2 regions of the Microbacterium jiangjiandongii genome follow, and region 2 is predicted to be linked to the other one. Evidence: predicted binding sites of a transcription regulator. Region 2 holds the regulator's gene; the other holds the start of a gene.
The links. Region 2 encodes HrcA, which represses chaperone genes, less so after heat shock. Its sites were predicted from a motif close to TTNGCACTCGNNNNNNNCGAGTGCNAA; they were not measured.
Positions count from the first base shown of each region.

Region 1 (15,658 bases), 1.0 Mb from region 2:
CGCAGATCACGCGGCCGGTGCCGATCTGCTCCCGGATCTTCGCGACCTGCTCGGCGATGACGTTGCCGCTGTTCCAGTCGGCGGGGAGCCCCGCGGCCTTGTGCAGGAAGTTCTCCAGCACGTTCTGGCCGTGGTCGCTGTGCTTGACCTCGGGATGCCACTGCACGCCGTACATGCGGCGCTCGTCGCTCGCGAAGGCGGCGACGGGGGTGGCGGCGGTCGAGGCGAGCACCTCGAAGCCTTCGGGGGCGGCGGCGACCTGGTCGCCGTGGCTCATCCAGACGTTCTGCTGCGCGGGCTGCCCCGACAGCAGCACGCCGCCGTCGCCGGAGAGCGTGGCATCCGTCGCGCCGTATTCGCGCAGCCCGGTGTTGGCGACCTCGCCGCCGAGGGCCTGCGCCATCACCTGGAAGCCGTAGCAGATGCCGAGGGTGGGGACCCCGAGGTCGAAGACCTCCGGGTCGAGGCTCGGGGCGCCGGGCTCGTAGACCGACGCGGGTCCGCCCGAGAGGATGAGGCCGACGGGCTGCTTCTCGGCGATCTCGGCGGCCGTCGCGGTGTGAGGGACGATCTCGCTGTAGACACCGGCCTCGCGGACGCGCCGGGCGATGAGCTGGGAGTACTGGGCGCCGAAATCGACGACCAGCACGGGACGCTGCGAGGTTTCGGTCTGAGCGGTCAACGGTTGCCTTCCGTGGCGGGGATGGGAGCGGATGCCGCAGCTTCAGCGGCTTCCCGCTCGGCGAGGTAGGTCGTGACCTCCCGGGCGACGCGCGCCTCCATGAAGAACGACAGCAGCGGCACGACACCGCCGAGGGCGAGGAGGAGGAAGCGCACGAAGCCCCAGCGCATGAGGCTCCACACCCGGAAGCAGGCGAAGAGGTACACGACGTAGAACCAGCCGTGCACGATGAGGATGCCCAGCGACAGGTTGAGACCGTCGCCGGTGGAGATCATCTCGCACTGGTCGCTGCCCGGGATGAAGAGCGAGAACCACTGGCAGTCGGGGCCGACGATGACCGTCGCGAACCACAGCAGGCCGCCGGACCCGCCGGCGAACAGCTCGACATGCAGCGGCGTGTACTTGAAGATCATCTCGGCCAGCAGCAGGAGCAGCCCGACGCCGGTGATCACCGACGCGATCTGGTAGAACTTCAGCGCCGAGCGGATCGCTGGGAAGGACGCGAGTTTGGGGGCCGGCATGGCTTCCATCCTACCGTCGCGTTCACCGTCGCCCACGCGCCGCCGGGCGCCGTCGGGCGCCGTCGGGGCGGGCCTTCGAGCGGTCAGGGAGCGGATGCCGCGGCCTGCTGGTCCTCGAGCTCTTCGACTTCCTTCTCCCATGCGTCACGCGCGAGGCGGTACCACATGTAGAACGCGAACCCGGCGAACACGACCCACTCGGCCGCGTAGAAGATGTTCAGCCAGTTGACGTTCGATCCCTCGACCGGTGCGGGCGACGCGATGGCCTCGAGTCCGCCGAGCGGCTCCGCGGAGGTCAGGTAGGCGCGGTACACCTCGAGTCCGTCGACGTCGTGCCAGCGGGACAGCAGCGCCGCCGGTGACATCCGCGTCATCGTCTGCGGGTCCGCGCCCCTCGGCGGAACCCCGGGCCCCTCGTCGGAGATCAGACGGCCGGTGAGCTGCACGACGGCTCCCGGGTCGGCTTCGGCATCGGCTTCGAGGGTCGCGATCGCCGCCTGGGCGTCGGCCTCAGTGGGCGCCCAGCCCACGGCGACGGCCAGTGACGTCGGGTCGCCGGCGCCCGCGGTGGTCTCGTCCAGCCGCAGCTGGCCGGTGACCCAGTAACCCTCGGTCCCGTCGTTGAAGCGGGATGCCACCGGGATGAAGTCCCCGGGGATCCAGCGCCCCGCGGCCTCCACCCGCTGGCCGACGAGCGGCTCGGACAGGTATTCGCCGGGACCGGCGACCTCGGCCAGCGGCCGCAGCTCCTCGGTCATGCCGGGGGGCGGCGGGTCGCTGTCGATCGCGTTCCCCAGCTGCCACTGGCCGAGCCAGGCGAAGACCCCCGCGACGGCGAGCGCGAACACGAGCATGGCCAGCCACCACGGCCGCAGCATGACCTCGCGGAGAGTGGGCGGGAACTGCGGCAGCACGCCGGCACCGGCGGCCGCGCCGCCGTCGGGCGCCGTCACCGGCTCAGGGGCCGGCGTGGTCGCCGGGCCCGTCGACGGATTGCTCACGCTCATCTGGACCGGTACGGCGCGACGACGACCTCGACGCGCTGGAACTCCTTGAGATCCGAATAGCCTGTGGTCGCCATGGACTTCTTCAGCGCGCCGATGAGGTTCGCGGTGCCATCGGCGACGGTGGCCGGGCCGTAGAGCACGGACTCGAGGTTGACCTTCTGCTCGACGCGGATGCGGCTGCCGCGGGGCAGCCGGGAGTGGTGCGCTTCGGGGCCCCAGTGGTATCCGCGGCCGGGAGCATCGGTCGCCCGGGCGAGGGCGACGCCCAGCATGACGGCATCCGCCCCCATCGCCAGCGCCTTCACGATATCGCCGGAGGTGCCGACACCGCCGTCGGCGATGACGTGCACGTAGCGGCCGCCCGACTCGTCGAGGTAGTCGCGGCGTGCGCCGGCGACGTCGGCGACGGCGGTGGCCATGGGCGCGTGCACGCCGAGGGTGGCGCGCGTGGTGGATGCCGCCCCCCCGCCGAAGCCGACGAGCACGCCCGCCGCGCCGGTGCGCATGAGGTGCAGCGCGGCGGTGTATGTCGAGGCGCCGCCGACGATGACGGGAACGTCGAGGTCGTAGATGAACTTCTTGAGGTTCAGGGGAGCGTCGACGCTCGAGACGTGCTCGGCCGAGACGGTCGTGCCGCGGATGACGAAGAGGTCGACGCCGGCGGCGACGACGGTCTCGTACAGCTGCTGCGTACGCTGCGGGGTGAGGGCACCGGCGACGGTGACACCGGCGGCGCGGATCTCGGCGAGCCGGTCGCGGACGAGCTCAGGCTTGATGGGCTCGGCGTACAGCTCCTGCATGCGCCGGGTGGCCTCGGCGTCGGCGAGCGTCGCGATCTCGGCCAGGAGGGGATCCGGGTCGTCGTAGCGCGTCCACAGGCCCTCCAGGTCGAGCACCCCGAGGCCACCGAGCTGGCCCAGCATGATCGCGGTGCGGGGGCTGACGACGGAGTCCATGGGGGCTGCGAGAACCGGGATGTCGAATTGGAACGCGTCAATGGCCCAGCCCGTGGAGACGTCCTCGGGGTTGCGGGTGCGGCGCGACGGCACCACGGCGATGTCGTCGAAGGCGTACGCGCGGCGGGCCCGCTTGGCGCGGCCGATCTCGATCTCCATGCTCACCCCTCCAGCCTACCCGCCCCCTCTCCCCCGGCTGCCGAGTGAGTATTCGCGGTGCCGAGTGAGTATTAGCGGCGCCGAGTGAGTACTCGCGGCGCCGAGTGAGTACTCGCGGTGCCGAGTGAGTACTGGTCCCCCCGTCGGCATTCACCCCGCCGGCATCCACCCCGGATCAGGCGGCCCTGCGGCGCAGTACCCGAGTGAAGACGCCGTCGAGGAGGAACAGGCAGGAATGCCCAGGACCCGACCCAGGGCGCCGGCGCGACGACCACGGCGCTGATGATGAGGGCGCTGCGCGAGGCGCGGCCGAAGGCGACGACGTCCGCCGTCGTCATCTCGGGAAGCATCACGTCGGCGTGGCGTGCCATCCACTCCCACTGCAGCCCACTGCACAGGATCGCGAGGAAGAAACTCACCGGCATGGCCAGTCGGCCCGCCACGAATTCCGAGTACTCGGTGGTCAGATTCGTCGCAAACGGAACGAGCACGATGAACAGCAGCCGCGCGTTGTTGAGCCAGATGACGGTGGTGTCCACGCGCTGGACATGCTCGAACTGCTGCACGTGCACTCGCCACAGCAGGCACAGCAGCACGAAGCTCAGCGCGAAATTGAAGAAGAGGTTCGACATGTCGCCCAGCGCCGCCCACATCTGGGCTTCGGAGTCGACCTCGCCCAGCGAATGATCGGTGAGGTCGAGTACGAGCAACGTCGCCGCGATGGCGAACACGCCGTCGGTGAATGCCTCGATCCGGCGCGTGGACAGGCTCGCCGACCGCGGGCTCCGGATCACGGGGTCAGGCTAGCCCGGTCTCCGACGCCCAGTAAGTGTCCTGGCGGCGGTGCAGCGCCGCGGTCATCGCGGGCTGAGGGCGTGGGCATCCGGGAAGGCGACGCTGTCGCCCAGAGACGTGCGCCGATAGTAAATCTCGCGCCCGCGGCGGAACGAGCGCAGCATCACCGCGCCGGTCCATCGGACATCGCCACGATTCGGTCCAGACCGAATGATGGAGATCTGCGAGCATTGCGGCGCGGATGCCACCGGTTCGGCGTCCGCCGCATGGATGCGACCGCTCGGCCCGACCGCGACGCTGCGGCACATTCCAGAAAGCACCCACCCCGCCCTCCGGCATCCCCGCCGTGCCTGCATCGGCCGCGGCCGCTCCGGCGGAGCCGCGCGGTCACGCCAGGCGCGAGGATCCCCTCGCCCGCATGCAGCGTGAGCGCGACGAACGCGCCGCGCGCTCGTCGACGGACTCTTCGGCTGAGGCGCTGCTCGAGTACTCACTCGCGAGCACGAATACTCACTCGGCGCGGCGAATACTCACTCGGCGCGACGAATACTCACTCGCGAGCGTCAGGCGCGGTAGTTCGGGGCCTCCACCACGATCTGCACGTCGTGGGGGTGCGACTCCTTGAGCCCGGCGGGGGTGATCCGCACGAACTTGCCGCGCGCCTTCAGCTCCTCGACGGTGCGGGCGCCGACGTAGAACATCGACTGCCGCAGGCCTCCGACGAGCTGGTAGGCCACCGCCGACACCGGTCCGCGGTAGACGACCTGCCCCTCGATCCCCTCGGGGATGAGCTTGTCGTCGGTCGGCACGTCGGCCTGGAAGTAACGGTCCTTCGAGTACGACGTCTTCTTGCCGCGCGTCTGCAGGGCACCCAGCGACCCCATGCCGCGGTACTGCTTGTACTGCTTGCCGCCGACGAAGACGATCTCGCCCGGCGACTCGTCGGTGCCGGCGAAGAGCGACCCGATCATCACGCTGTCCGCTCCCGCGACGAGAGCCTTGGCGATGTCGCCGGAGTACTGCAGCCCGCCGTCCGCGATCACCGGGACCCCGGCTTCGCGGGCGGCCAGCGACGCCTCGTACACCGCGGTCACCTGCGGCACGCCGACGCCCGCGACCACGCGCGTGGTGCAGATCGATCCCGGACCGACGCCGACCTTGACGGCGTCCACGCCCGCATCGATGAGCGCCTGGGCACCCTCGCGGGTGGCGACGTTGCCGCCGATGACGTCGATGTGGTCGAACGTCGGGTCGGCCTTGATGCGCCGCACCATGTCGATGACGCCCGCGGACTGCCCGTTGGCGGTGTCGACGACCACCACGTCCACGCCCGCGTCGCGCAGCGCCTCGGCACGCTCCCATGCGTCGCCGAAGAAGCCGATCGCCGCGCCCACGCGCAGGCGCCCCTGCTCGTCCTTGGTCGCCAGGGGGTACTTCTCGCTCTTGTCGAAGTCCTTGATGGTGATGAGGCCCGCGAGCTTGCCGTCGTCGTCGATCAGCGGCAGCTTCTCGACACGGTGGTGGGCGAACAGCGCGATGACCTCGTTGGCGCCGATGCCGACCTTGCCGGTGATGAGTCCCTCGCTGGTCATGACTTCGCGCACCTTGGTGGTCTGCCGCTCGAAGCCGGAGACGAAGCGCATGTCACGGTTGGTGATGATGCCCACCAGGCGCCCGTCGTCGTCGATGACCGGCAGGCCCGAGATGCGGTACTGCGCGCACATGGCGTCGACCTCTTCGATCGACGCGTCCGGTGTCGTCGTGATCGGGTCGGTGATCATGCCCGACTCGCTGCGCTTGACCCGGTCGACCATGGCCGCCTGATCCTCGATGGAGAGGTTGCGGTGGATGATGCCGAGACCCCCCTCGCGGGCGATGGCGATCGCCATGCGCGCTTCGGTGACGGTGTCCATGGCGGCCGCGATGAGGGGCGTCGCGACCGTGATGTTCCGCGTCACGTGCGAGGACGTGTCCGCCTCGCTGGGGATGACGTCGGTGTGGCCGGGCAGGAGGAGGACGTCGTCGTAGGTCAGTCCGACGAATCCGAACGGGTCGTTGTGCTCCATAGGTGTGTCTCCTGCGCGCGCGGCGCGTTCTCGAGTGGACGACGACGGCCGGCGCGGTGCGGCGCCTCTGTTGATTGTAAGTGCCTGCGCGCGCGTTGCATTCCCGCGCGCGTAGTGCAGTGCCGCGCCCGGGAGGACCTGCCGCGCCGACGAAAACGGGATGAGAACGTACGGTAGGCGAAACAGAACCGACACATTACGCTCATAGCGTCGTACACCGAGGCTGATGTCGAACCCGCGCTTCTGGCCTCCCGTACCCGAAGCGGAGGTTCCGTGAGTCCCACGACCATGACGCAGCGGCGCAGCACCGGATGGGTGGGCGTTCTCGTCGGTCTCCTTCTCGCTGCAGCCATGGCTCTGTTCGCTGCGCCCACCGGCGCGTACGCGGCCGGCGATGCCCCGGACACTCCGGGAGGCGACCAGGAGCAGACCGACTTCTACTTCGGCGGTGTGATCACCTTCGACGACGAACCGGTGCCGGACGTGACCGTCGCGGTCGAGGGCGGTGGCTTCGAAGCCGAGACCATCACCGGCGCCGACGGACGCTGGCGCCTGTACGTGCCGGAGAAGGACACCTACACCCTCATCGTCGACGAATCGACGCTGCCGGACGGCGTGATCGTCGAAGGCGAGTCCGCGTCGCAGGAGGTGGAGTTCGGCCTCACCGGCTCGAAGATCGTCAACCTCTTCCTGGGCGAGGGGGTGCGTGAGACCACGTCGTTCGTCGACCAGCTGGTGGAGCGCATCATCAACGGCCTGAACTTCGGCCTGCTGCTGGCGCTGGCCGCCATCGGCGTCTCGCTCATCTTCGGGACGACGGGCCTGACGAACTTCGCCCACGCCGAGATGGTGACGTTCGGCGCGATCGTCGCGGTGATCCTGGGGGTCTTCTGGCAGGTGCCGATGTGGCTGACGATCCCGATCGTGGTGATCGTCGGCGCGGCCTTCGGATGGGTGCTGGATGCCGGTCTCTGGCGGCCCCTGCGGCGCAAGGGCATCGGGCTCGTGCCCCTCATGATCGTGAGCATCGGTCTGTCGCTGGCCGTGCGCTACCTCTACCAGTTCTACTTCGGCGGCTCCACGGTGCAGCTGCCGGGTGCGGGCTCGGCGAAGATCCAGCTGTTCGGTGCGGTGCAGCTGTCGCCGGTGAACCTCATGTCGATGGGCATCAGCATCGTCGTCATCGTGGCGGTGGCGGTCTGGCTGCTGCGCACCCGCGTCGGCAAGGCCACGCGGGCGATCTCCGACAACCCCGGCCTCGCCGCCGCGTCGGGCATCGACGTCGACCGGGTGGTGCGGATCGTCTGGATGATGGCGGCGGCCCTGGCCGCCCTCGCCGGCATCCTGTGGGGCTACTTCCGCCCGGGCGTGCGCTGGGACATGGGTGTGCACATCCTGCTGCTCATCTTCGCCGCGGTGACGCTCGGCGGTCTCGGCACCGCGTTCGGCGCCCTCGTCGGCGCCATCATCGTCGGGCTGCTGGTCGAGGTGTCGACCCTCTGGATGCCGTCGGACCTGAAGTACGTGGGGGCGCTGGTCGTCCTCATCTTGATCCTGCTGGTGAGGCCCCAGGGAATCCTGGGCCGCAAAGAGAGACTCGGATAGGAGGCGACCATGGATTGGGGAGGCATTCTCAACAACACCGCGGGGTGGCTGTTCAGCCCGACGACGATCGCCTACGCCCTCGCGGCGACGGGCCTCGCGGTGCACTTCGGCTACGCCGGACTGCTCAACTTCGGCATGGCGGGCTTCATGGCCATCGGCGCCTACAGCTACGCGATCTCGATCCTGTCGTTCGGGTTGCCGTGGTGGCTCGGCATCCTCGTCGGCATGGTCGCGGCGAGCGTCTTCGCGCTCATCCTCGGCATCCCGACGCTGCGGCTGCGCGCGGACTACCTCGCCATCGTGACGATCGCGGCCGCCGAGATCGTGCGGCTGCTGTTCACCACGACGGCGTTCGACGAGTACACCAACTCCGCCGACGGCCTCGGCGGCTACCACGCCGGCTTCCGCGCGGCGAACCCCTTCCCCGAGGGGACGTACGGGTTCGGGCCGTGGGTGTACACCGCCACCGAGCTGTGGGTGCGGGTGTTCGGCGTGTGCCTGCTGGCCATCGCGATCCTCATCGTGTGGCTGGTGATGCGCAGCCCGTGGGGTCGTGTCCTCAAGGGCATCCGTGAAGACGAGGATGCCGTGCGCTCGCTCGGCAAGAACGTCTTCGGCTACAAGATGCAGGCGCTCGTGCTCGGCGGCATCTTCGGCGCGATGGGTGGCGTGGTGTTCGCGCTGCCCTCCGCGGTGGTGCCGGCGACCTACACCACGAGCCTCACCTTCTTCATCTGGACGATCCTGCTGCTCGGCGGCGCCGCGACGGTCTTCGGTCCGGCCCTCGGCGCGGTGATCTTCTGGGTGATCATGGCGTTCCTCGACGGCGTGCTGCCGGCCCTCGCCGCACAGGGCGTCCTGCCGATCTCGCCCATCCAGGCGGGCACCCTGCGCTTCGTCTTCGTCGGCGTCGCGCTCATGCTGCTCGTGATCTTCCGCCCGCAGGGCATCCTCGGGAACAAGAGGGAGCTGACCTTTGTCAAATAACACCCCCGACACCCCGCCCGAGCCGCCGCCGTCGACGGGCAGCATCCGCCGCCCCAAGACCGGGGGCCTCGCCGAGGGCGAGCCCGTACCCGGCGTCGCCAAGGTCGACCCGATCCTCATCGCCGACAACATCACCCGACGCTTCGGCGGCCTCACCGCCGTCGACGTCGAGCACCTGGAGATCCCCCGCAACGCCATCACGGCGCTCATCGGGCCCAACGGCGCCGGCAAGACCACCCTGTTCAATCTGCTGTGCGGGTTCGACAAGCCCAACTCCGGCTCGTGGAGCTATGACGGCCAGCAGCTGTCCGGCATCCCCTCCTTCAAGGTCGCCCGCATGGGCCAGGTGCGCACGTTCCAGCTCACCAAGGCCCTGTCGCTGCTGACCGTGCTGGAGAACATGAAGCTGGGCGCCACCAAGCAGATCGGCGAGCGCTTCTGGACGAGCATGCTGCCGTTCCTCTGGCGCAAGCAGGAGACCGAGATCGAGCAGAAGGCGCGCGAGCTGCTGGCGCGCTTCAAGCTGGATGCCAAGGCCGACGACTACGCCGCCTCGCTCTCGGGCGGTCAGCGCAAGCTCCTCGAGATGGCGCGCGCCCTCATGAGCGACCCGAACCTCGTCATGCTCGACGAGCCGATGGCGGGGGTCAACCCGGCGCTCACCCAGTCCCTGCTCGATCACATCCTCGACCTCAAGGAACTCGGCATGACCGTGCTCTTCGTCGAGCACGACATGCACATGGTGCGCCACATCGCCGACTGGGTCGTGGTCATGGCCGAGGGCAGGATCGTCGCCGAGGGCCCGCCCGACGTCGTCATGCAGGACAAGTCGGTGATCGACGCCTACCTCGGCGCCCACCAGGACGTCGACCTCGGCGTCGTCACCGGCCGCATCTCGGGGGAGCTGGACACCTCGGCGATCGCACTGCTGGAAGAGATCCACGAAGAGGAAGAGGCGTCGATCGCCGAAGCCGAGGAGGAGAACAAGTGAGCGACCCCTCGATGACAGCCGGCGGCGCCGGCACGGGAACGGCCAGCCGCGAGGTCGTGGTCGACGTGCGGGACCTCACGGCGGGCTACCTCCCCGGCATCAACATCATCAACGGCAGCAACCTCGTCGCCCACCGCGGCGAGCTGATCGGCATCATCGGCCCCAACGGCGCCGGCAAGTCGACGCTGCTGAAGGCGATCTTCGGCATGGTCAAGGTGCGCGGGGGCGAGATCACGCTCAACGGCGAGAGCATCCTGGGACTGAAGTCCGACAAGCTCGTGCAGCGCGGCGTCGGCTTCGTGCCGCAGACGAACAACGTGTTCCCCTCCCTCACGATCGAGGAGAACCTGCAGATGGGGCTCTATCAGCGCCCCAAGGCGTACGCCGAGCGGCTGGAGTTCGTCACGGGCATCTTCGCCGAGCTCGGCAAGCGCCTCAAGCAGCGGGCCGGATCGCTCTCCGGCGGCGAGCGCCAGATGGTCGCGATGAGCCGTGCGCTCATGATGGATCCGGCGGTGCTGCTGCTGGACGAGCCGAGCGCCGGGCTCTCGCCGGTGCGTCAGGACGATGCGTTCATCCGTGTCTCCGACATCAACAAAGCCGGCGTCACGATCATCATGGTCGAGCAGAACGCCCGCCGCTGCCTGCAGATCTGCGACCGCGGCTACGTGCTGGACCAGGGACGCGACGCCTACCAGGGCACCGGGCGGGAGCTGCTCAGCGACCCGAAGGTCATCGGCCTGTATCTCGGGACGCTCGGCGAGGACGAGTGACCCGCTGACGACAGCGAAAAGCCCCGGAGCAGTTCATCTGCTCCGGGGCCTTTCTTCATGTGTCAGTCGTTGACGCGGGTGTGGGTGTTGTCCGCGCCGTACTCGAAGATGCCGATCGTCGCCTCGGTCGGGTCGCCGGCCTCGTCGAACGCAATGCCACCGGAGTAGCCGTCGTAGTCGGCCGTGCCGCCCTCGAGGATGATGTCGGCGCAGTCGGCGAACGACTCGCACTTCTCGCCCTCACCGGTGCCGCCCGACACCTCAGGCAGCGCCGCCGCGATGTCCGCGGTGTCGGTGGAGTTGGCTGCGAGGGCGGCCAGCGCCAGCAGCACCACGGCGTCGTAGGACTCGGCGGCGTAGTTGAAGTCGACCAGCTCGCTGCCGTCCTGCTCCATCCACTGGGCCGTCAGGCGCTCCTGGAAGTCGTCCGAGAGCACGGGACCCGGCTGCGTGCCCTTCGATCCCTCGATCGACACCGGCATGTCGGCGCCCCACTGCGAGATGTTGCCGTCCACGAAGTAGAAGTTGGCGCCGTCGAAGCCGCTGTTGACGAACGACGGGACGATCGTGGCCGTCTCCTCGAAGCCGATCACGGCGATCGCATCGGGGTTCTGGGCCAGGATCGACGACACCGGAGCGCTGAAGTTGGTGTCGCCGGCGTTGTAGGACTCGCTGGCGACGACCTCGCCGCCGGTGGCGGTGAAGGTCTCGGTGAGGGCCGCTTCCAGCCCCGTGCCGTACGCGTCGTTGAGGTAGATGATGCCGAGCGTCGAGTGTCCGTCCTCGGCGATCAGGTTGCCGAGCACCTCGCCCTGCAGCAGGTCGCTGGGGGCGGTGCGCCAGTAGAGGTCGTCATCCTCCCAGGTGGTGAAGTCCGGCGACGTGTTCGCCGGCGAGAACGTGATGACGCCGGCGCCGACCGCCTGGTCGAGGAAGAGCTTGGTCACACCCGACGAGGCGGCGCCGATGAGCGCCTGCACGCCGTTGCCCAGCAGACGCGGCACGGTGGTCTCGTACGCCTTGTTGTCGGTGTCGCCCGAGTCGCCGTACTCCACCTCGACGGTGATGCCCTTGTCGGCCTCGTTGATCTCGGCGACGGCCAGGCCCACGCCCGCTTCCTCGGGCGGGCCGAGGTAGGCCAGCGACCCGGTCTGCGGCAGCACGGTGCCGATGCTGAGATCCAGCGGCGCACGCTCCTCCGCCGCGGGCGCAGCAGACGTTTCGGCGGGCTCGCTCGAACCCGCGCAGCCGGCAAGGATCATCGCGCTGGCTCCGACCACGGCGACGGCGCCGAGGACCTTGGCGCCGCGCGAACGTGTGAAGACGCTCATAGTGCTCCCTAGTTGTTTCGTGAGCGGCGCGGCTTCGTCGGGTGCCGCGCCAGTGGGTCCCAACCTAGACCCGGCTCCGCGTCGCCAGTGTTGCGATGTGTTAACGGTCTGAAACAGAACAGTCTCGGATCGATAACGGCCGCCGGCCCCCACGACGCGGGGGTCGGATGCCGCACCCGGCGGCATCCGCTCAGGTCACCGCGCCGAGGTCGTCGACCCGCACCCGCCGGGCGTGACGCAGCGAATCGGCCGTGAGCAGGATGAGCGCCACCCACACGAGGGCGAAGCCGATCCAGCGCTCGGGGGGCATGTCCTCGCCCAGCCACACGCCGATCGCGAACTGCAGGATGGGGGCGACGAACTGCAGCAGACCCATGACCGTCAGCGAGGCACGGCGGGCACCGGCGGCGAAGAACAGCAGCGGTGTCGCGGTGATGACGCCGGCGAGCGCCAGCAGCACCGCGTGCCCGACGCCGTCGGTGCCCATCGTGATGCCGGTGGTGGCGCCGACGATCACCAGCTGCACGATCGCGACCGGCAGCAGCCAGAAGGACTCCAGGGTCAGACCGCTCACGGCATCCACGGCCGGGCCGATCTGCTTCTTCACCAGTCCGTACACGCCGAACGAAGTCGCAAGCGTCAGCGCGATCCACGGGAACGTGCCGTACCCCACCACGATGACGAGGACCGCCGCTCCCGCCACGCCCAGCGCCACCCACTGGGTCACGCGCAGCCTCTCGCGCAGCACCAGCACGGCCAGCAGCACGGTCACGATGGGGTTGATGAAGTAGCCGAGGCTCGACTCCAGCACGTGCCCGGTGAGGGTGGCGATGAGGAAGACCTGCCAGTTGACGTAGATCAGGGCGCCCGCCGCCGCGGTCCACATGAGCAGTCGCGGCTGCCGGATGATGGCGATGATCTTCGGCCACGACCGCGTCACCGTCAACAGCAGCAGGCAGAAGACGAGCGACAGCAGCACGCGCCAGGAGACGACCTCCCACGGGCCGGTGGGGGCGAGCACGAGGAAGTACAGGGGCATGAAGCCCCACAGGAAGTACGCGCAGAATGCGTAGACCCCGCCGAGCGCGCGTTCGCGGGCGGGGTCGTGGGCGGGGGTCGTCACCGGCTCAGCCTAGAGCCGCCGTGACGACGAAGGACCCGGATGCCAGGCATCCGGGTCCTTCGTGAGAATCGCGTCTCAGCGGACGACGACAGCCAGCACGTCGCGCGCCGACAGCACCAGCAGCTCGTCGCCACCGAACTTGACCTCGGTCCCGCCGTACTTGCTGTAGATCACGCGGTCGCCGACGGCGACGTCGAGCGGAATGCGGTTGCCGTTGTCGTCGATGCGACCGGGGCCCACGGCGACGACCTCGCCCTCCTGGGGCTTCTCCTTCGCGGTGTCAGGAATGACCAGCCCGCTGGCAGTGGTCTGCTCGGCCTCGACCTGCTTGATGACGATGCGGTCCTCGAGCGGCTTGATGGAAACCGACACGGTCTACCTCTTTCTTGGAACTGAAGACTCGTTAGCACCCACCTGTTGAGAGTGCTAACGCCAGTGTACGGGCGCGCTGGCACTCACGCAACGCGAGTGCCAGCCCTCGTGACGCCGCGTGACGGGCAGGGCCGCCGCGCGCCGCCGCCGTAGGCTGAAGGGATGGAGCTCGCCGAACTGACCGCACTGCTGACCCCGGAGGGCCTGCGGCTGCTGGACGCGACGGGCGGCATCCGCACGACCGACGAAGCCGCGGCCGCCGTGTCTCGGCTGCGCGCCGCCGGCCACTCCCCGGAGCTCGTCGCCGCCGTCGTGGGGCAGGCACGGCTGCGGGTCAAGGCCGAGGCGAAGTTCGGCGAGTTCGCCGAGCGCATGCTGTTCACCCGCGCGGGGCTGGAGCAGGCCACGCGGCTGTCGGTCGCCGCCCGGCACGCGGTCCGCTTCCGCGACGCCGGGTTCTCCCGCGTCGCCGACCTCGGCTGCGGCATCGGCGGCGATGCGCTGGGGCTGGCGGCGCTCGGGCTCGAGGTCGAGGCGGTCGAGGCCGACGAGGTCACCGCGGCGATCGCGGCCTACAACCTCGCCCCCTTCGGCCGGCAGGTGCGGGTGCACCACGCCCGGGCCGAGCAGTTCGACTCGCCCTCCGTCGACGCCGTGTGGCTCGATCCCGCCCGCCGCACGCCCGGACACACCGAGACCACGCGCGTCGGTGCAGCCGAGTGGTCGCCGCCGCTGGAGTGGGTCTTCCACTTGGCCGAGCGCACGCCCGCCGGCATCAAGCTCGGCCCTGCCTTCGACCGGGCCCTGCTGCCGCCGCGCGCAGAAGCGCAGTGGATCAGCGTCGACGGATCGACCATCGAACTGGTCGTCTGGACACGCTCGCTGGCCCGCCCCGGCGTGCATCGGGCGGCGCTGGTGGTGCGCGGGGACGCGGCGCACGAGCTGACCGCGGCGGCCGACACCGCGGACGAGCCCGTGCGCCCCCTCGGCGCCTACGTGCACGAGCCCGACGGGGCCGTCATCCGCGCCCGCCTCATCGGCGACGTCGCCCGTCGGCTCGAGGCCGGCATGCTGGCGCCGGGCATCGCCTATCTCACCGGCGACGCGGCCCTCACGAGCCCGTTCGTGTCGACGTTCAAGGTGCGCGAGCGCCTCCCCGCCGATGTCAAGGGTCTCAGCAAGGCGCTGCGCGAGCGCGGCATCGGGACGCTCGAGATCAAGAAGCGCGGCGTGGACGTCGACCCCGCGGTGCTGCGCACCAAGCTCAAGCTCTCGGGGAGCGGGTCGGCGACGCTGCTGCTCACCCGTGTCGGCAACACCAGGCTGGCGCTGCTCGCCGACCGCGTGAGCTGAGCACGTGAGCTGAGCGCGTGAGCTGAGCGTGGCGAGCTGAGCGCGGCGTCAGGCGAAGATGTTGGCGGTGCCGGCGGCCCAGATGAGCCACCCCGCGCTGTACAGCACCGAGAGCACCGCGAGCACGAGCGCCCACACCGCGACCGACCGGTTCTCGAGGGGGCGGCGCAGCGCGATGACCGCCGTCACGGCGGCGCCCACGCCGATCGGGAACCCCCACCCGACGAACCAGGAGATCACGAGGCCGGCGATCGCGAACCCCAGCGCCCAGGCCGCGATGCCCACGACGGGGCGCTGCGGCTCGATCCAGGCGTAGACCGTTCCGGTGTCGTTCAGCGCCTCGCGCTCGGCCCGGTTGAGGCCCTCGGCGACGTCGACGTCGACCGGCGCGGTGGGGAGCCGATGGAAGCCGCCGCGGTGCTCGCCGGGAAGGCGCGGCGCTTCGTCGGCCACCGCCACATCGGGAGAGGGCTCCTCGACCCGCGGTATCGGCCGCGGCGGCGTGCTGGGCACGGCCGCGGCGGCATCCGGCCGTTCGTCGCTCACACCGGCACCTCCTCGGCCACCTGGATCTCGGTGACGGGAAGCGTGGAGTCCGCGCCGAACGCCAGCGAAGACGCCGGCCGGCCCGCGCTGATGAGCTCGGCCGCCAGCCCCGCGATCATCGCACCGTTGTCGGTGCACAGGCTCAGCGGCGGAATGCGCACCGTCACCCCGGCCTCGGCGGCGCGGGCGAGCGCCACCTCGCGCAGCCGACGGTTGGCGATGACTCCGCCCCCGAGCAGCAGCCGCGGCACGTCGTGACGGACGCAGGCGTCGAGCGCCTTCGTGACGAGCACGTCGACGACGGCTTCGCGGAAGGATGCCGCGACGTCGGCGACGGGAACCGGCTCCCCCGCCGCCTCGCGCTGCTCGATCCAGCGGGCGACGGCGGTCT
Region 1 is NZ_CP126740.1:555,202-570,859, reverse strand. Features, by position in the region: gene guaA (glutamine-hydrolyzing GMP synthase) at 1-682, opposite strand, end outside; gene QNO14_RS02510 (DUF3817 domain-containing protein) at 679-1,203, opposite strand; gene QNO14_RS02505 (SURF1 family protein) at 1,287-2,081, opposite strand; gene QNO14_RS02500 (GuaB3 family IMP dehydrogenase-related protein) at 2,207-3,325, opposite strand; gene QNO14_RS02495 (TMEM175 family protein) at 3,397-4,119, opposite strand; gene guaB (IMP dehydrogenase) at 4,684-6,186, opposite strand; gene QNO14_RS02485 (ABC transporter permease subunit) at 6,475-7,791, shown strand; gene QNO14_RS02480 (branched-chain amino acid ABC transporter permease) at 7,801-8,778, shown strand; gene QNO14_RS02475 (ABC transporter ATP-binding protein) at 8,822-9,769, shown strand; gene QNO14_RS02470 (ABC transporter ATP-binding protein) at 9,781-10,542, shown strand; gene QNO14_RS02465 (ABC transporter substrate-binding protein) at 10,605-11,873, opposite strand; gene rarD (EamA family transporter RarD) at 12,064-12,996, opposite strand; gene groES (co-chaperone GroES) at 13,072-13,368, opposite strand; gene QNO14_RS02450 (class I SAM-dependent methyltransferase) at 13,531-14,721, shown strand; gene QNO14_RS02445 (hypothetical protein) at 14,770-15,267, opposite strand; gene tsaD (tRNA (adenosine(37)-N6)-threonylcarbamoyltransferase complex transferase subunit TsaD) at 15,264-15,658, opposite strand, start outside.
Region 1: groES (co-chaperone GroES) is a predicted target of HrcA. The motif match lies at 13,445-13,471, and genes of this name have one in related genera.

Region 2 (15,658 bases):
GTCGGGATGCTCGCGCTCGACCACCCGCAGCAGGCGATCCTGCGGCCCCAGCAGCTGCACCATCGCCACGCCGTCGACCCAGATGCGGTCGACCGTGCCGGCGCCCGAGGGCTCCCCTGCGTCAGCTTCCGACACTCGACTCCTCCAAGCCACCGGCGAGCACGTGCGCGTGCACGTGGAAAACGGTCTGACCGGCACTCGGGCCGGTGTTGAACACCAGACGGAAATCACCCTCACCGTGCTCGGCCGCGAGGCTCGAGGCAAGCCCCACCAGCTCGGCGAGCAGCGCGGGGTCGCCGGCGGCGAGCTCGGCCACGTTGCGATACTCCTGCGTCTTGGGGATGACGAGCAGGTGCACCGGCGCCTGTGGTGCGATGTCGCGGATGGCGAACGCGTTCTCGGTCTCGGCGACGATGTCGGAGGGGATCTCGCCGTTGAGGATGCGGGTGAACACGCTCGGTTCAGTCATGCGGTCCAGTCTACCGAGCGCCCCGGTCACTGCGCCTTGCCGGGGCTCGCGCGGCCTCGCCGTCACCAGCGGCCGAGCGACGCGTTGACGAGCGCGAGGGCTGCCGGTCCTGCGGTCGAGGTGCGCAGCACCGTCGCCCCCAGGCGCACCTGCACCGCGCCGGCGGCATCCAGCGCCTGCAGCTCTTCGGGGGCGATGCCGCCCTCGGGCCCCACGACCAGCACGAGGTCGCGAGCGTCGTCGGTGGCGGCAAGGGCCGTCAGGGCGACGGATGCCGTGGGCTCGAGCACCAGCATCTGCGCCGTCTCGGCCATCTGCGTCAGCTGACGGGTGGTCACGACGGGGGCGACGTCCGGCAGCCAGGCCCGGTGGGCCTGCTTGCCGGCCTCGCGGGCGATGGTCGCCCAGCGCGCGCGTCCCTTCTCGGCCTTCGCGGCGTCCCAGCGCGACACGCTGCGGGCCGCCTGCCAGGGGATCACCTCGTCGACGCCGAGTTCGGTCGCGGCCTGCACGGCGAGCTCGTCACGGTCGCCTTTCGCGAGGGCCTGCACGAGCACGACGCGGCGGGCCGGCGGGGGCACGACCTCGCGCTCGGTGACCTCGACGACGACCTCGCGGGGCGCGACCGACGCGCAGACGCCGCTGAGCCAGGTTCCGCGCCCGTCGCCGAGGGTGACTCCCTCGCCGACGCGCACCCGGCGGACGGCGGCGGCATGGTGCGCCTCGGCCCCCGTGAGGGTCACCCGGTCGCCGGGCGTGGCGCCGGCTGCCGCTTCGTCGACGAAGTGCAGCGCCATCGTCAGCCGCGGAACCGGTCGCGGAGCTTGGAGAACAGACCCTGGTGGAACTCCGCCAGCCGGGGGCTCGGCGACTTCGTGCGCCGGGCGAAGTCCTCGATGAGGGCCCGCTCCTTGGCGTCGAGGCGCGTCGGGGTCACGACGTGAACGGCCACCCTGAGGTCGCCACGCTGCGCGCCGCGCAGCGGGGTGATGCCGCGACCCTTGATCGTGAGCACATCGCCGGACTGCACGCCGGGGCGCACGTCGAGGTCCACCGGACCATCGAGGGATTCGATGGTGGTCTCGGTGCCGAGGATGGCGTCGGGCATCGACACCTCGAGGGTGGCCAGCAGGTCATCGCCCTCGCGGCTGAAGGTCTCGTGCGACGCGACCGTGACCTCGATGTACAGGTCGCCGTTCGGGCCGCCTGCGGGGCCGACCTCGCCGGATCCCGGCAGCTGCAGGCGCAGCCCGGTCTCGACCCCGGCGGGGATGTCGAGGGAGACCGTGCGACGGGCGCGCACGCGTCCCTGGCCCTGGCACGTGGTGCAGGGGAACGGGATGGTCGTGCCGTAGCCCTGGCACACGTTGCAGGGCTGCGAGGTGACGACGTTGCCGAGGAGGCTGCGCACGGTGCGCTGCACGTGACCGGTGCCGTGGCAGATGTCGCAGGTCGCCGGCTGCGTGCCGGGCTGGCAGCACGAGCCCTGGCAGGTGTCGCAGAGCACCGCCGTGTCGACTTCGATGTCACGATGCACGCCGAACACCACGTCGCCCAGCTGGAGCGTCACGCGCACGAGCGCGTCCTGGCCGCGTTCGCGGCGCGACCGCGGGCGCCCGGCTCGACCGCCGCCCCCGCCGCCGGCACCGAAGAACGTCTCGAAGATGTCGCCGAAGTTGGTGAAGCCGCCGGCTCCGCCCAGGCCGCTGTCGCCGCCCATGTCGTAGCGGGCGCGCTGGTCGGGGTCGCTGAGCACGTCGTAGGCGTGGGTCACCAGCTTGAAGCGCTCCGATGCCTCCTCGCCGGGGTTGACGTCGGGGTGCAGCTCGCGCGCGAGACGGCGGTACGCCTTCTTGATCTCCTCGGGGGTTGCATCGCGCGAGACGCCGAGTACGTCGTAGTGGTCAGCCACAGTCGCCTTTCGTGCCGCGGTGAGGCGGCGTCGGGTTCGTCAGCGGGAGCTCTCGTCTTCTTCGAGCAGCCGGCTCAGATAGTGAGCGACGGCGCGGACGGCCGCCATGTTCGTGGGGTAGTCCATGCGGGTGGGGCCGAGCAGGCCGATGCGCGCACGCGATCCTGTCGCGTCGTAGTCGCCGGTGATGACGGATGCCTCGCCGAGCCCGAACGGCTCGTTCTCGCGGCCGATGCTCGCGGCCAGACCCTGGTCGTCCGGGACCATCTCGGTCATGAGGCGGATGAGCGTCACCTGCTCCTCGATCGCCTCGAGGAGCGGATAGATGCTGCCGCGGAAGTCCTGCTCGCGTCGGGCGAGGGTGGCGCTGCCGGCGAGCATGAGGCGATCCTGACGGAACTCCTCGAGCTCCTCGGCCACGACCACCGCGATCGAGCGGACGGCGTGGTCGAAGGGGGCGGGCTGGGGCGGCGTCGCGAGCAGGTCGGCGATGGCCTGCGCGCCAGATTGCACACTGGTGCCGGTGAGCATGCTCGCCAGCCGTGCGCGGACGCGCGTCATGCCCTCGTCGCCGAGGTCGGTCGGAACCGTCGCGATGCGCTGCGACACCCGGCCGATGTCGGTCACGACGATGACGATCACGCGACCGCCGCCGAGGTCGACCAGCTCCAGGTGCGACACGTGCGCCCGCGCGAACGACGGGTACTGCACGATCGCGACCTGACCGGTCAGCTGCGTGAGCGCCCGCACGGTGCGGGTGAGCAGGTCGTCCAGGTCGCCGGAGCCGTCGAGGAACGACGCGATCGCCGAGCGCTGCGCCGGAGTCAGCGGGCGAAGCTGCGCGAGGTGGTCGACGAAGACCCGGTAGCCCTTGTCTGTGGGAACACGACCGGACGACGTGTGCGGGGCGACGATGAGCTCTTCGTCTTCGAGCTGCGCCATGTCGTTGCGGATCGTGGCGGCCGAGACGCCGAAGGCGTGGCGCTCGACGATCGCCTTGCTGCCCACCGGCTCGTGGGTGTCGACGTAGTCCTGCACGATGGCGCGCAGCACCTGCAGGCCGCGTTCGCTGACCATCCCACTCCCTCCGCTGGCACTCGTTGTCCGTGAGTGCCAATTCTACCGTGTCGCCCCCGGAACCGGCGTCAGGCGGTGAGGGCGCGCACGACCGCGTCGGCGAGCAGGCGCCCGCGGCGGGTGAGCACGATGCGGCCGCGCAGGGCCGAGGCCCCGTCGATGAGGCCGTCGGCGATCAGTGCGGGCACCGCGTGGCGTCCGGCATCCGTCACCTCGGAGACGGCGAGGCCCTCGCGGATGCGCGAGCGCAGCAGCACGTCTTCGAGGTTGCGGGATGCCGCGTCGGGGCGCTCCCGGCCGGCCGCGGGAGATTCGCCGGCGGCCAGACGCTGCGCGTAGGCGGCGGGGTGCTTCACATTCCACCAGCGGAGCCCCGCGACGTGGCTGTGCGCGCCCGGGCCGTACCCCCACCAATCGGAGCCGCGCCAGTACGCGAGGTTGTGCCGGGAGCGGTGCGCTTCGCCGCGCGACCAGTTCGACACCTCGTACCAGTCGAAGCCTGCGTCGGCGAGCATCTCGTCGGCCAGCTCGTACATGTCGGCCTGCAGGTCGTCGTCGGGGGCGGGGACCTCGCCGCGGCGGATCTGGCGGTGCAGCTTCGTGCCCTCCTCGATGATGAGGGCGTACGCCGAGATGTGATCCGGCGCGAGCGCGACGGCGGTCTCGAGCGAGCGCTGCCAGTCGGCGAGGGTCTCCCCCGGGGCGCCGTAGATGAGGTCGACGCTCACGTCGAGGCCGGCGCCTCGGGCGGCAGCGACCGCGGTCGCGACGTTCTCGGGGTCGTGGGTGCGATCCAGAGCCGCCAGCACGCGCGGCACGGCGGACTGCATGCCGATCGAGAGCCGGGTGACGCCCGAGGCGGCGAGGTCGGCGGCGACGGTGTCGGTGACCGTGTCGGGGTTGGCCTCGACGGTGACCTCGGCGCCCGGCGCGATCCCGAAGCAGCTGCGCACTCCGGCCAGCATGCGGCCGAGGTCTCCTGCGGGGAGCAGGGTGGGCGTGCCGCCGCCGAAGAAGACGGTGCTCGCGGGCCGGAGGGCACCGGCATCCGCCAGCACCTCACGCGAGAGGGCGACCTCGCGCAGGAGCGTGTCGGCGTACTGGTCCTGGCGTGCGCCGCGGAGTTCCCCCGCGGTGTAGGTGTTGAAGTCGCAGTAACCGCACCGGACGCGACAGAACGGCACGTGCAGGTACACACCGAAGTCGGCGGCGGAGTCGACGGGGAGGTCCTGGGGCAGCGCTCCGTCTGCGGGCGCCGGGTCGCCGACGGGAAGGGTGGAGGGCATCAGGCGGATGTCGTGTACAGCGGCGAGATGGCTCGCAGGTAGCCGCGGAACAGTTCGCGGCGCCGACGTCGCACGAGCGGCGGCAGCAGGCGGTACAGCGGCGAGGTCGGCGCATCGAACGCGCGCACGGTGAACCACACCTCGTCGTTGTCGCGCCACTCGATCATGAAGGACTCCTCGCCGCTGACGACCGAGCCGCCCACGGTGCCGAGGGCGAAGCCGATGCGGCGGGCCTCCTCGACGCAGAAGATGACGCGCAGCTCCGCGTCCGCGCGGTGGCCCTTGACGCGGCCTCGCACGTGCACCGTGGTGCCGGCGCCGACGTACGGTGTGCCATCGGCGTCGTAACGCTGCTCCGCCTCGCGTCGGCTGGGGGCGATCGCGTTGCCCTCCGCGTCGAACGCGACACCGGAGTACGACGGTCCCGAAGCGGGGCGCACGTCTGCGAGCTCCAGCCCGGCCCCGCGCTGCGCGTTCCACGACAGCAGCGCCTCGCCGGCCGTGCGGAAGCGCTCCTCGCCGCTGCCGAGGCGCCACGCCTCCGCGGCGGGGATGCTGCGCTCCGGCGGGTACTGCAGCAGGTCGGACGCCTGCGTCGCCCCGACGGCGGCGTAGTCGACCGTCTCGTCCCTGAAGGTCCCGCGGCGCATGGAATCCAGCCTACTTCGTGAGGGTGCGTGAACGGTGGCCGACTACTTCTTGCCGTCGACGTCGCCGGACAGGGCGGCGATGAACGCCTCCTGCGGCACCTCGACCCGGCCGACCATCTTCATGCGCTTCTTGCCTTCCTTCTGCTTCTCCAGCAGCTTGCGCTTACGCGTGATGTCACCGCCGTAGCACTTGGCCAGCACGTCCTTGCGGATGGCGCGGATGTTCTCGCGCGCGATGATGCGTGCCCCGATGGCCGCCTGGATGGGCACTTCGAACTGCTGGCGCGGGATGAGCTTGCGCAGGCGCTCGGTCATCAGCGTCCCGTAGGCGTAGGCCTTCTCGCGATGGACGATGGAGCTGAAGGCATCCACCTTCTCGCCCTGCAGCAGGATGTCGACCTTGACGAGGTCGGCGGTCTGCGACCCGGCCGGCTCGTAATCCAGGCTCGCGTAGCCCTGCGTGCGGCTCTTGAGGTGGTCGAAGAAGTCGAAGACGATCTCGCCGAGCGGCATGTTGTAGCGCAGCTCGACGCGGTCCTCGCTGAGGTAGTCCATGCCGAGCAGGGTGCCCCGGCGGCCCTGGCACAGCTCCATCACCGTGCCCACGTAGTCCTTGGGAAGCAGGATGCCGACCTTGACCACGGGCTCGGAGACCTCGGCGACCCGCCCGTCCGGGTACTCGCTGGGGTTCGTGACCGTGATCGTCTCGCCGGTGTCGGTGTGCACCTCGTACGTCACCGACGGGGCCGTCGTGATGAGGTCCAGGCCGAACTCGCGCGACAGCCGCTCGGTGATGATCTCCAAATGCAGCAGGCCCAGGAAGCCACAGCGGAAGCCGAAGCCCAGCGCGACCGACGTCTCGGGCTCGTACTGAAGCGAGGCGTCGGAGAGCTTGAGCTTGTCGAGGGCCTCGCGCAGCTCCGCGTAGTCGCTGCCGTCGATCGGGTAGATGCCCGAGAAGACCATCGGCTTCGGGTCGGTGTAGCCGGGGAGCGCCTGGGTCGCGGGCTTGCGGTGGGTGGTGATCGTGTCGCCGACCTTCGATTGACGCACGTCCTTCACGCCGGTGATGAGGTATCCCACCTCGCCGACGCCGAGTCCCTTCGTGGGCATCGGCTCGGGATTGGACACCCCGATCTCCAGCAGCTCGTGCGTCGCCCGCGTCGACATCATCTGGATGCGCTCGCGCGGCTCCAGCTTGCCGTCGATCATGCGCACGTAGGTCACCACGCCGCGATAGGAGTCGTAGACCGAGTCGAAGATCATGGCGCGGGCCGGCGCATCGGCGTCGCCCTTCGGGGCGGGGATGTCGCGGACGATGCGGTCCAGGAGCTCTTCGACGCCCACCCCCGTCTTGCCGCTGACGCGCAGCACGTCCTCGGGGCTTCCGCCGATGAGGCCGGCGAGTTCGGCGGCGAACTTGTCGGGGTCGGCGGCGGGAAGGTCGATCTTGTTGAGCACCGGGATGATGTGCAGGTCGTTCTCGAGCGCGAGGTAGAGGTTCGCGAGGGTCTGCGCCTCGATGCCTTGCGCGGCATCCACGAGAAGGATCGCCCCTTCGCAGGCGGCGAGGGACCGGCTGACCTCGTACGTGAAGTCGACGTGGCCCGGGGTGTCGATCATGTTCAGCGCGAACGTGTCGCCACCAGCGGCCCACGGCATGCGCACGGCCTGCGACTTGATCGTGATGCCGCGCTCCCGCTCGATGTCCATGCGGTCGAGGTACTGGGCGCGCATGTCGCGATCGGAGACCACGCCGGTGATCTGCAGCATGCGGTCGGCCAGCGTGGACTTGCCGTGGTCGATGTGGGCGATGATGCAGAAGTTGCGGATCTGCGCGGGCGGCGTGGCAGCGGGCGCGAGCGGCGTGAGGGCACGGGGTGACATGTCGCGACGAGTCTACCGGGGCGGCGCTGGGATCGCGGGCTCGGCGGCGCATGCGTCGAAGCGCAGGATGCTAGGGGATGCGACGCGCGACACGCCAGCACCGGGTCGGTGAGAACAAGTTAACCGAACTGACATCCGTCAGACCCCTGAACTGAGCCGTCTGCTCAGTAGCGTGTCCGATGTCTGCGCGATTCCCCCAGCGCCCGACCATCACAGGAGACGATCGTGACGCAACGCCCCCTCCCCCTGCCCGCACGGCCCGCACGACGGCGTCCGTGGGCGATTCTCACGGTCGCGGCCACGGTCGCGGCCGGGGTGGCCCTCACTCCGGCCGCACATGCCGCCGTGAGCGCCGACGCGCCCGTCGTGATCGCGGAGGTGTACGGCGGCGGCGGCAACTCCGGCGGCGCGTACCAGCGCGACTTCATCGAGCTCGCCAACGTCTCGGATGCCGACGTGGACCTCTCCGCGTACAGCGTGCAGTATGCGTCGGCCACCGGGGGCAACTGGCAGGTCACGCCGCTCACGGGGCAGGTCGTGCCTGCGGGGGGCCGACTGCTGGTCGGGCAGGCCACCGGCGCCGACATCACCCAGCCGGGGTTCGAAGCCGACGTCGACGGCGCCATCGCCCTCAGCGGCAGCCAGGGCAAGGTGGCCCTCGTCTCCTCGCTCACCCCGCTGTCGGGCGCGACAGCCCTGGTGGACCTGCCCCAGGTGGTCGATTTCGTCGGATGGGGCGGCGCGACGCACTTCGCCGGCAGCGCCGCAGCCCCCGGCACCACCAACGCCCAGAGCGTGAGCCGCGACGACGCGGCCGCCAACACCGCCGACAACGCCGCGGACTTCTCCGTCGGCACGCCGACGCCGCAGGGCCTCGGCACCGGCGGCACCGGACCGGAGCCCGAGCCGGAGCCGGAGCCCACCGTCGTCGCGATCGCCGACATCCAGGGCGCGCAGGCGGAGTCGCCGCTGGTCGGCCGTACCGTGACGACGACGGGCGTCGTCACCGCGCACTACCCCACCGGCGGCTTCGCTGGCTACGTCATCCAGACCCCGGGCACCGGTGGTGCGCTGGACCCCGCCGCGCACGTGGCATCCGACGCCGTCTTCGTCCGCGCATCGGAGGCCGTGTCCGAGGTCGCCCTGGGCGACACCGTGCAGGTCACCGGCGTCGTCGGCGAGTACCAGGGCCTCACCCAGCTGACAGTGTCGACCGGCGGCGCCGCCGTGATCGAGCCGGCTGCCGCTCCCGTCCCGGCCACCGTGGGCTGGCCCGCCGACGACGCGCAGCGCGAGGCGCTCGAGTCGATGCTGGTCGCCCCGCAAGGCCCATTCACGGTGACCAACACCTACTCGACCAACCAGTACGGCGAGGTCGGGCTCGCCGCGGGCGACACCCCGCTGCGCCAGCCGACCGACGTCGCCCGCCCCGGCAGTGCCGAGGCCGCCGCCGTCGCCGCGGACAACGCCGCGCGCGCCGTGACGCTCGACGACGGCACGAGCGTCAACTTCCAGAGCGCCGCCAACAGCGCGCTGACCCCCGCGTACGTGTCGCTTGCGGAGCCCATCGTCGTCGGGGGCGCGGTGGCGTTCGCCGAGCCGGTCATCGTCGATTACCGCAACGGTGCCTGGAAGCTGAACCCGACCGCACCGCTGACCGGCGACGGCTCCGGCGTCGACGGGGTGTCCTTCACGAGCCCTCGCACCGCCGCGCCCGACGAGGTAGGTGGCGACCTGTCGATCGCCTCGTTCAACGTGCTGAACTACTTCACGACCGTCGGCACCGACAGCGCCTCGTGCGTCGCCTACACCGACCGCTTCGGCGACGGCGTGACCGTGCGCGAGGGCTGCGACCAGCGTGGGGCGTGGGACGCCGAGGACCTGCAGCGTCAGCAGGACAAGATCGTCGCGGCGATCGAGCAGCTGGATGCCGACGTCGTGGGGCTCATGGAGATCGAGAACTCCGCCGCCCTCGGCGAAGAGGCCGACGAGGCCACCGCGACGCTCGTCGACGCGCTCAACGCCGCGTCGGAGCAGGAGAAGTGGGCGTACGTCGCCTCGTCCGACGATCTGCCCGATCTGTCGCAGCAGGACGTCATCACCAACGCGATCATCTACCAGCCGGCGGCCGTCTCGCCCGTCGGGGCCGCGATGGCGCTGGGCGACCAGAGCGGCCCGGACCAGGCCTTCGGCAACGCCCGCGAGCCGATCGCGCAGGTGTTCGAGCCCACCGACGGCGGCGAGCCGTTCCTGTTCGTCGTGAACCACTTCAAGTCGAAGGGCTCCCCCGGTCCATGGCCGGGCGACGCCGACACCGGCGACGGCCAGGGCGCGGCGAACGAGTCGCGGGTGCGCCAGGCCACGGCGCTGCGGGACTGGGTCGCCGACGTGCAGGGCGAGGCCGACGTCGACGCGGTGGCGCTGGTGGGCGACTTCAACTCCTACGGCCAGGAGGACCCGCTGCAGGTGCTGTACGAGGCCGGCTTCACCGGCGCGGAGGCCGCGTTCAACGTGACCACGCGGTCCTACAGCTTCTCGGGCCTGTCGGGGTCGCTCGACCACGTGCTGCTCAACGAGGCGGCCCTGGGTCGCGCGACCGGAGCGGACATCTGGAACATCAACTCCGGCGAGGCGCTCGCGCTGGAGTACAGCCGGTTCCGCTCGCACGGCACCGAGTTCTACGCACCGGACGTCTACCGCTCGAGCGACCACGACCCCATCAAGGTCGGCCTCACCGCGGATGCCGCCCCCGTGTCGCTGACGCTGCTCGGCATCAACGACTTCCACGGCCGCATCGACGCCAATACCGTGAAGTTCGCCGGCACGATCGAGCAGCTGCGTGAGAGCGCGGCCGGCGACGTGCTGTTCCTCTCCGCGGGCGACAACATCGGCGCCTCGCTGTTCGCGTCGTCCGTCGCGCAGGATCAGCCGACCATCGACGTGCTGAACGCGCTCGGCCTGGCATCCAGCGCCGTCGGCAACCACGAGTTCGACCGTGGGTGGGAGGACCTGTCGGGCCGGGTGACCGACGCGTTCGACGCACCGCAGCTGGGCGCGAACGTGTACCTCGCCGGCACCGAGACCCCCGCGCTGCCGGAGTACTCGCTGCACGAGGTCGAGGGCCTCACCGTCGGCGTCATCGGCGCCGTGACAGAGGAGACCGCGACGCTGGTCTCCCCCGCGGGCATCACGGCACTCGAGTTCGGCGATCCCGTCGAGGCCGTCAACCGCGTCGCCGGCGAGCTGTCTGACGGCGACGCCGCCAACGGCGAGGCCGACGTGCTCGTGGCGCTCTATCACGAGGGGGCCGGTGCCGGCACTCCCGACGGGGCGACCCTCGAAGAGGAACTCGCCGCCGGCGGCGCCTTCGCCGCACTGGTGAACGACACGGCCGCAGAGGTCGACGCGATCTTCACCGGACACACCCACAAGGAGTACGCGTGGTCGGCCGCCATCCCCGGCACCGACCGCACGCGCCCCGTCGTCCAGACCGGCTCCTACGGCGCCCGCGTCGGCGAGATCACCCTCACCCTGGACGCCGACTCCGGTGAGGTCACCGCGCACACCGAGCGCAACGTCGAGCGCACCACGACCGACGATGCCGCCCTCATCGCGCAGTACCCCCGGGTGGCCGAGGTGTCGCAGATCGCTCAGGCGGCGCTGGCTGCGGCCGCCGAGGTCGGCAACACATCGGTCGGAGAGGTGGCGGCCGACATCACCACCGCTCACGCCGGCGGTTCCTTCGTCGACGGCGTCTGGACCGGCGGCGACCGCGACGACCGCACGTCGGAATCGACCCTCGGCAACACCGTCGCGAACATGCTGCGGGACTCGCTCGCCGACCTGCCGGACGGCGCCGTCATCGGCGTCACCAACCCCGGCGGGCTGCGGGCGGACCTGTGGGACACGCAGGCGGAGTTCGGCGCGACCGCCGTGCCGGGACTGCCCGACGGCACGGTGTCGTTCTCGCAGGCCAACGCGGTGCTGCCGTTCAACAACACGCTGGGCCTCGTGACGCTGACCGGCGAGCAGTTCACGACCATGCTCGAGCAGCAGTGGCAGCGCGACGCCGACGGCAACGTGCCGCAGCGGCAGTACCTGCAGCTCGGTCTGTCGGACAACGTCGCCTACACCTTCGACCCCGCCCTCCCCGAGGGCGAGCGCATCACGTCCGTGACGGTCGACGGCCAGCCGATCGATCCCGCGGCGGAGTACCGCATCGGCACGTTCTCGTTCCTGGCCAGCGGCGGTGACAACTTCCGGGTCTTCACCGAGGGCACCGGATACGTCGACACCGGCCTGCTCGACTACGAGGCGTGGGTCGACTACATCGCCGACAACTCGCCTCTTGCCCCGTCGTACGCGGAGCGCGCCGTGCAGGTCAGCGGGGTGCCCGAGACGGTCGAGGCCGGCGCCGAGGTGCAGTTCTCGGTGGCGGGGCTGAACCTCACCAGCCGCGGTGCCCCCGAGAACACCACGCTGTCGGTTGCGCTCGGCGACACGGTGCTGGGCGAGGTGCCGGTCACGGCGACGGTGTCGGTCACGCTGCCCGCCGGGGTCGCGGCGGGTGCCGCGGCGCTCACGCTGACCGCGCAGCCCTCGGGCACGGTCGTCACGGTGCCGATCGAGGTGGCGGCGACCGCCGTCGAGAAGGCGCAGACCACGACCCGGATGGTGCCGCTGCTGCCGGTGCACATCAACCGGCTGCTCCCCACGACGCTCGTCGCCTACGTGCAGCAGAGTGGGGCGCGCCCCGACGGGACGGTCGAGTTCCGCGAGGGCGGGGCCGATGGCGCCCTCATCGGCACGGCACCCGTCCGCAGCGGACTGGCGTCGCTGCGGCTGGGCACGCTGACCCGCGGCATCCACTCGTACACGGCCGTCTTCGTCCCCCGGGATGCCGAGACGGTGGCGGGGTCGCAGAGTACGCCGGTGAAGGTGCGCGTCATCGGCTGACGAGGTGCCGGGCGCCCGGCGGGAGCGACGCTCCCCCGGGCGCCCGGCTCGTAGGCTGAACTCATGACGGTGCAGGTGGTGCTGGTCCACGGGATCCGCACGTCGGCGACGATGTGGCGAGCCCAGGTGGAGCACCTGAGTGCCCGTGGCATCCCCGCCCGTGCTCTGGATCTGCCCGGGCACGGCACGCGCATGGCCGAGACGTTCACGCTCGACGGCGCGTTCGCCACGATCGATGAGGCGGTGCGGGATGCCGCAACCCGCGGTCCCGTGCTGCTGGTGGGCCACTCGATGGGCGGGCTGATCTGCACCGAGTACGTCGGGCGCGACGATCGGCCGCCCGTGGCCGGGTTCATCGGTGCCTCGTGCACGTCGGTGCCGCGCGGGGTGGGCCTGGCCGCGTACCGGCTGATCGCGCGCGGGTTCGACGCGCTGCCGAGCCACGGCATCTGGTTCACAAAGCGGATGCTCGCCCGCACCCTCCCGCCCGAGACGCGGGACGATTTCGGCGCCGGCGGTTACGCGTTCACCGCCCAGGACGTCGCACTGCGCAGCCTCTCGGTGCTCGACCTGCTGGAAGCGCTGGGGCGCATCGACGTGCCCACGTGGTTCGTCAATGGCCAGTACGACCAGCTGCGGGTCAACGAACGTCTGTTCTGCCGGCTCGTGCCCCAGGCGGAGCTCATCGTCGTGCCGCGCACCACCCACCTGGTCACTGCCATGCGTCCTGCGGTTTTCAACGCGGTACTCGATCTCGCCGTCGCGACGCTCGGGCATGAGGCGGCGCCGTCGGGTCGAGTCGTCTGAGCCTGCTAGACTCTGTAGTCGGCTTGCGTGTGGGTTTCCTCCTCACACGACCGCCGGGGGCACCCCTCTACTGCCGCTCGGCATTTCCTATCACTCCGAACGAAAGATACGTCGACGTGGCGAACATCAAGTCGCAGATCAAGCGCAACAAGACCAACGAGAAGGCCCGCGAGCGCAACAAGGCCGTGAAGAGCGAGCTTCGCACCGAGGTGCGTCGCACCCGCGAGGCCATCGCCGCCGGCGACAAGGCCGCGGCCGAGAAGGCTCTCATCAAGGCGGCCAAGAAGCTCGACAAGGCCGTCAGCAAGGGCGTCATCCACGAGAACCAGGCAGCGAACCGCAAGTCGGCCATCGCCAAGAAGGTTGCCGCGCTCTGACACGCAGCTGAACGTCAAGGCCCGTCCCCTCGTGGGGCGGGCCTTCGTCGTTGGTCGCAACTCCTCGAGACCGCGCGGGGCCTGAGGCGATCGGGTCGTTTCGGGCCTGTCCGTGCCCGTTTTTGCGGAGTAACCGCGCGACCGCGAGGTGCGGTGAGGTGTGGCGGCCGCGCCGGGTCGCGGTCGCGTAAGCGCGACGCTCCGGTGGCAGATGTTGCGGCATCCATTGCCCGTCACCGACCATAACTGCCACACGAAACGGCGCCGGCCGGGAGCAGCGCGAGCTGCCATTTGAACGGGCCGGGTGCCGTGGGTACGGCGGGAGCGCTCGCTTCGGGTGGCTGTTGTTGCGGCTGAGGGCGCGCGCGAGCGGGATCAACTGCCACCTGAGCGACGCGCGCCGGCTGGGAGCCGCAAGAGCTGCCACATCAACGGCCGGATGCCACGTGGGCCCCGGAACCGCCACACGACGGTTCCGCCGATCAGCCGCCGAACGGCTGCCGGGTGGCGATGACGGTGACCAGGCGCTCCAGCGCGAACACGGGGTCGCGGGATCCGCCCTTGACCTCGGCATCCGCGCGCGCGGCGGCCTGGATCGCCATGCCGAGCGACGACTCGTTCCAGCCCATCAGGTCGCGACGGGCTCGATCGACCTGCCAGTCCTTCAATCCCAGTCGTCCCGCGAGAGCACCGGAGGGCTCGCGGTGTCCGGCGACCTTCGCCATCGTGCGCAGCTTCATCGCAATGGCGGCGACCATCGGCACCGGGTCCGAGCCGGATGCCAGTGCCTGGCGCAGCGCCAGCAGCGCCTCGCCGTAACGGCCGGCGATGGCGGTGTCGGCGACGGTGAAGGCGGACGTCTCGACGCGGCCGCCGTAGTAGCGGGTGACGATCGCCTCGGTGACGTCGTCGGGCACATCGACGATGAGCTGCTGGCAGGCTGCCGCGAGCTCTGTCAGGTCGTCCGCGAACGCCGAGACCAGGGCGCGCAGGGCGGCCGGGGCGATGCGCTTTCCGGCGGCGGAGAACTCCCCCGCCGCGAAGTCGTACCGGTCGCTGTCGCGCTTGACAGCGGGGCAGGCGATCTCGACGCCCCCTCCCGTGCCGGCCCGGATCGCGTCGAGCAGCTTCTTGCCGCGCACACTCGACGACGTGTGCCGCAGCACCACCGTGGCGCCGTCCTGCGGGTGGTCGAGGTACGCGATCGCCTCGGCGAGGAACGTGTCGGTGCACTTCTCCACGCCCGTCACGCGCACGAGCCGCGGCTCACCGAAGAGCGACGGCGATGTGACGGCCAGCAGCGTGCCGGCGGCGTAGTCATCGGCACGGATGTCGGTGACCTCGAGGCTGGGATCCTCGGCGCGCAGGTAGTCGCGCACGCCCGCGATGGCACGCTCGGCGCACACTTCTTCGGGCCCGGAGACGAGCACGATGGGAGCAGGCTGCGGCTTGCGCCACGACAGCTGCGGGATCTTGCTCGCTGCGGCCTTGCCTGCGGGCTTGCGCGCAGCGGGTCTGCGCGCGGGAGGTGCCATGCCTCCAGCCTATCCCGGGGTGCCGACGTCGACGCCCGGCGGAGCCCGCTCGCGCCAGACGGCGACCCCGTCGACCCCGTCGACCCCGTCGTCGTCCATGACAGAGAGCGCGACGGTGCCGTCCTGATCGGTTCGGGCGACGGCAGCACCGAGAGCGTGGAGCAGATCCAGGATCTGCGCCCGCGGATGGCCGTAGTCGTTGTCGGCGCCGACGGTGATGAGCGCGATCGCGGGCCGGACAAGCCGGTAGAGGTGCGCGGACTGGTCGGCGCTGCCGTGATGGGCCACCTTGACCACGGCATATGCGGCGCGCAGCGCCCCCGAGGCGGCGAGAGCCTGTTGGGGCTCGGCAGACAGGTCGCCCAGCAGCAGCGTCGGCGGCACGCCGCCCCCGGCGACGTCGAGGACCACCGATGCGTCGTTGCCGGCAGGGATGCCCGCCCCGGACCTCGGCCACAGCACGCGCCACCGTGCGTCGCCCAGGGACCCGCCGATCCCCGTCACGCCCTCGATCAGCTGGGCACCGCCATCGTGAAGACGCGCCAGCACCGCGTCGGCGCCGGGAGCGGCAGCCGGCCCATGGACGACCAACCCCACACGCCCGAGGACCGCTGCCGCACCGTCCACGTGATCGGCGTCGAAGTGGGTCAGCACCAGCAGATCGATACGCGCGATGCCGAATCTTCCCAGGCACGACGCGAG
Region 2 is NZ_CP126740.1:1,575,221-1,590,878, forward strand. Features, by position in the region: gene QNO14_RS07145 (PhoH family protein) at 1-63, opposite strand, end outside; gene QNO14_RS07150 (histidine triad nucleotide-binding protein) at 122-469, opposite strand; gene QNO14_RS07155 (16S rRNA (uracil(1498)-N(3))-methyltransferase) at 532-1,266, opposite strand; gene dnaJ (molecular chaperone DnaJ) at 1,269-2,381, opposite strand; gene hrcA (heat-inducible transcriptional repressor HrcA) at 2,421-3,458, opposite strand; gene hemW (radical SAM family heme chaperone HemW) at 3,527-4,744, opposite strand; gene QNO14_RS07175 (DUF1990 domain-containing protein) at 4,744-5,394, opposite strand; gene lepA (translation elongation factor 4) at 5,437-7,281, opposite strand; gene QNO14_RS07185 (ExeM/NucH family extracellular endonuclease) at 7,507-12,237, shown strand; gene QNO14_RS07190 (alpha/beta fold hydrolase) at 12,301-13,044, shown strand; gene rpsT (30S ribosomal protein S20) at 13,161-13,421, shown strand; gene holA (DNA polymerase III subunit delta) at 13,904-14,956, opposite strand; gene QNO14_RS07205 (ComEC/Rec2 family competence protein) at 14,966-15,658, opposite strand, start outside.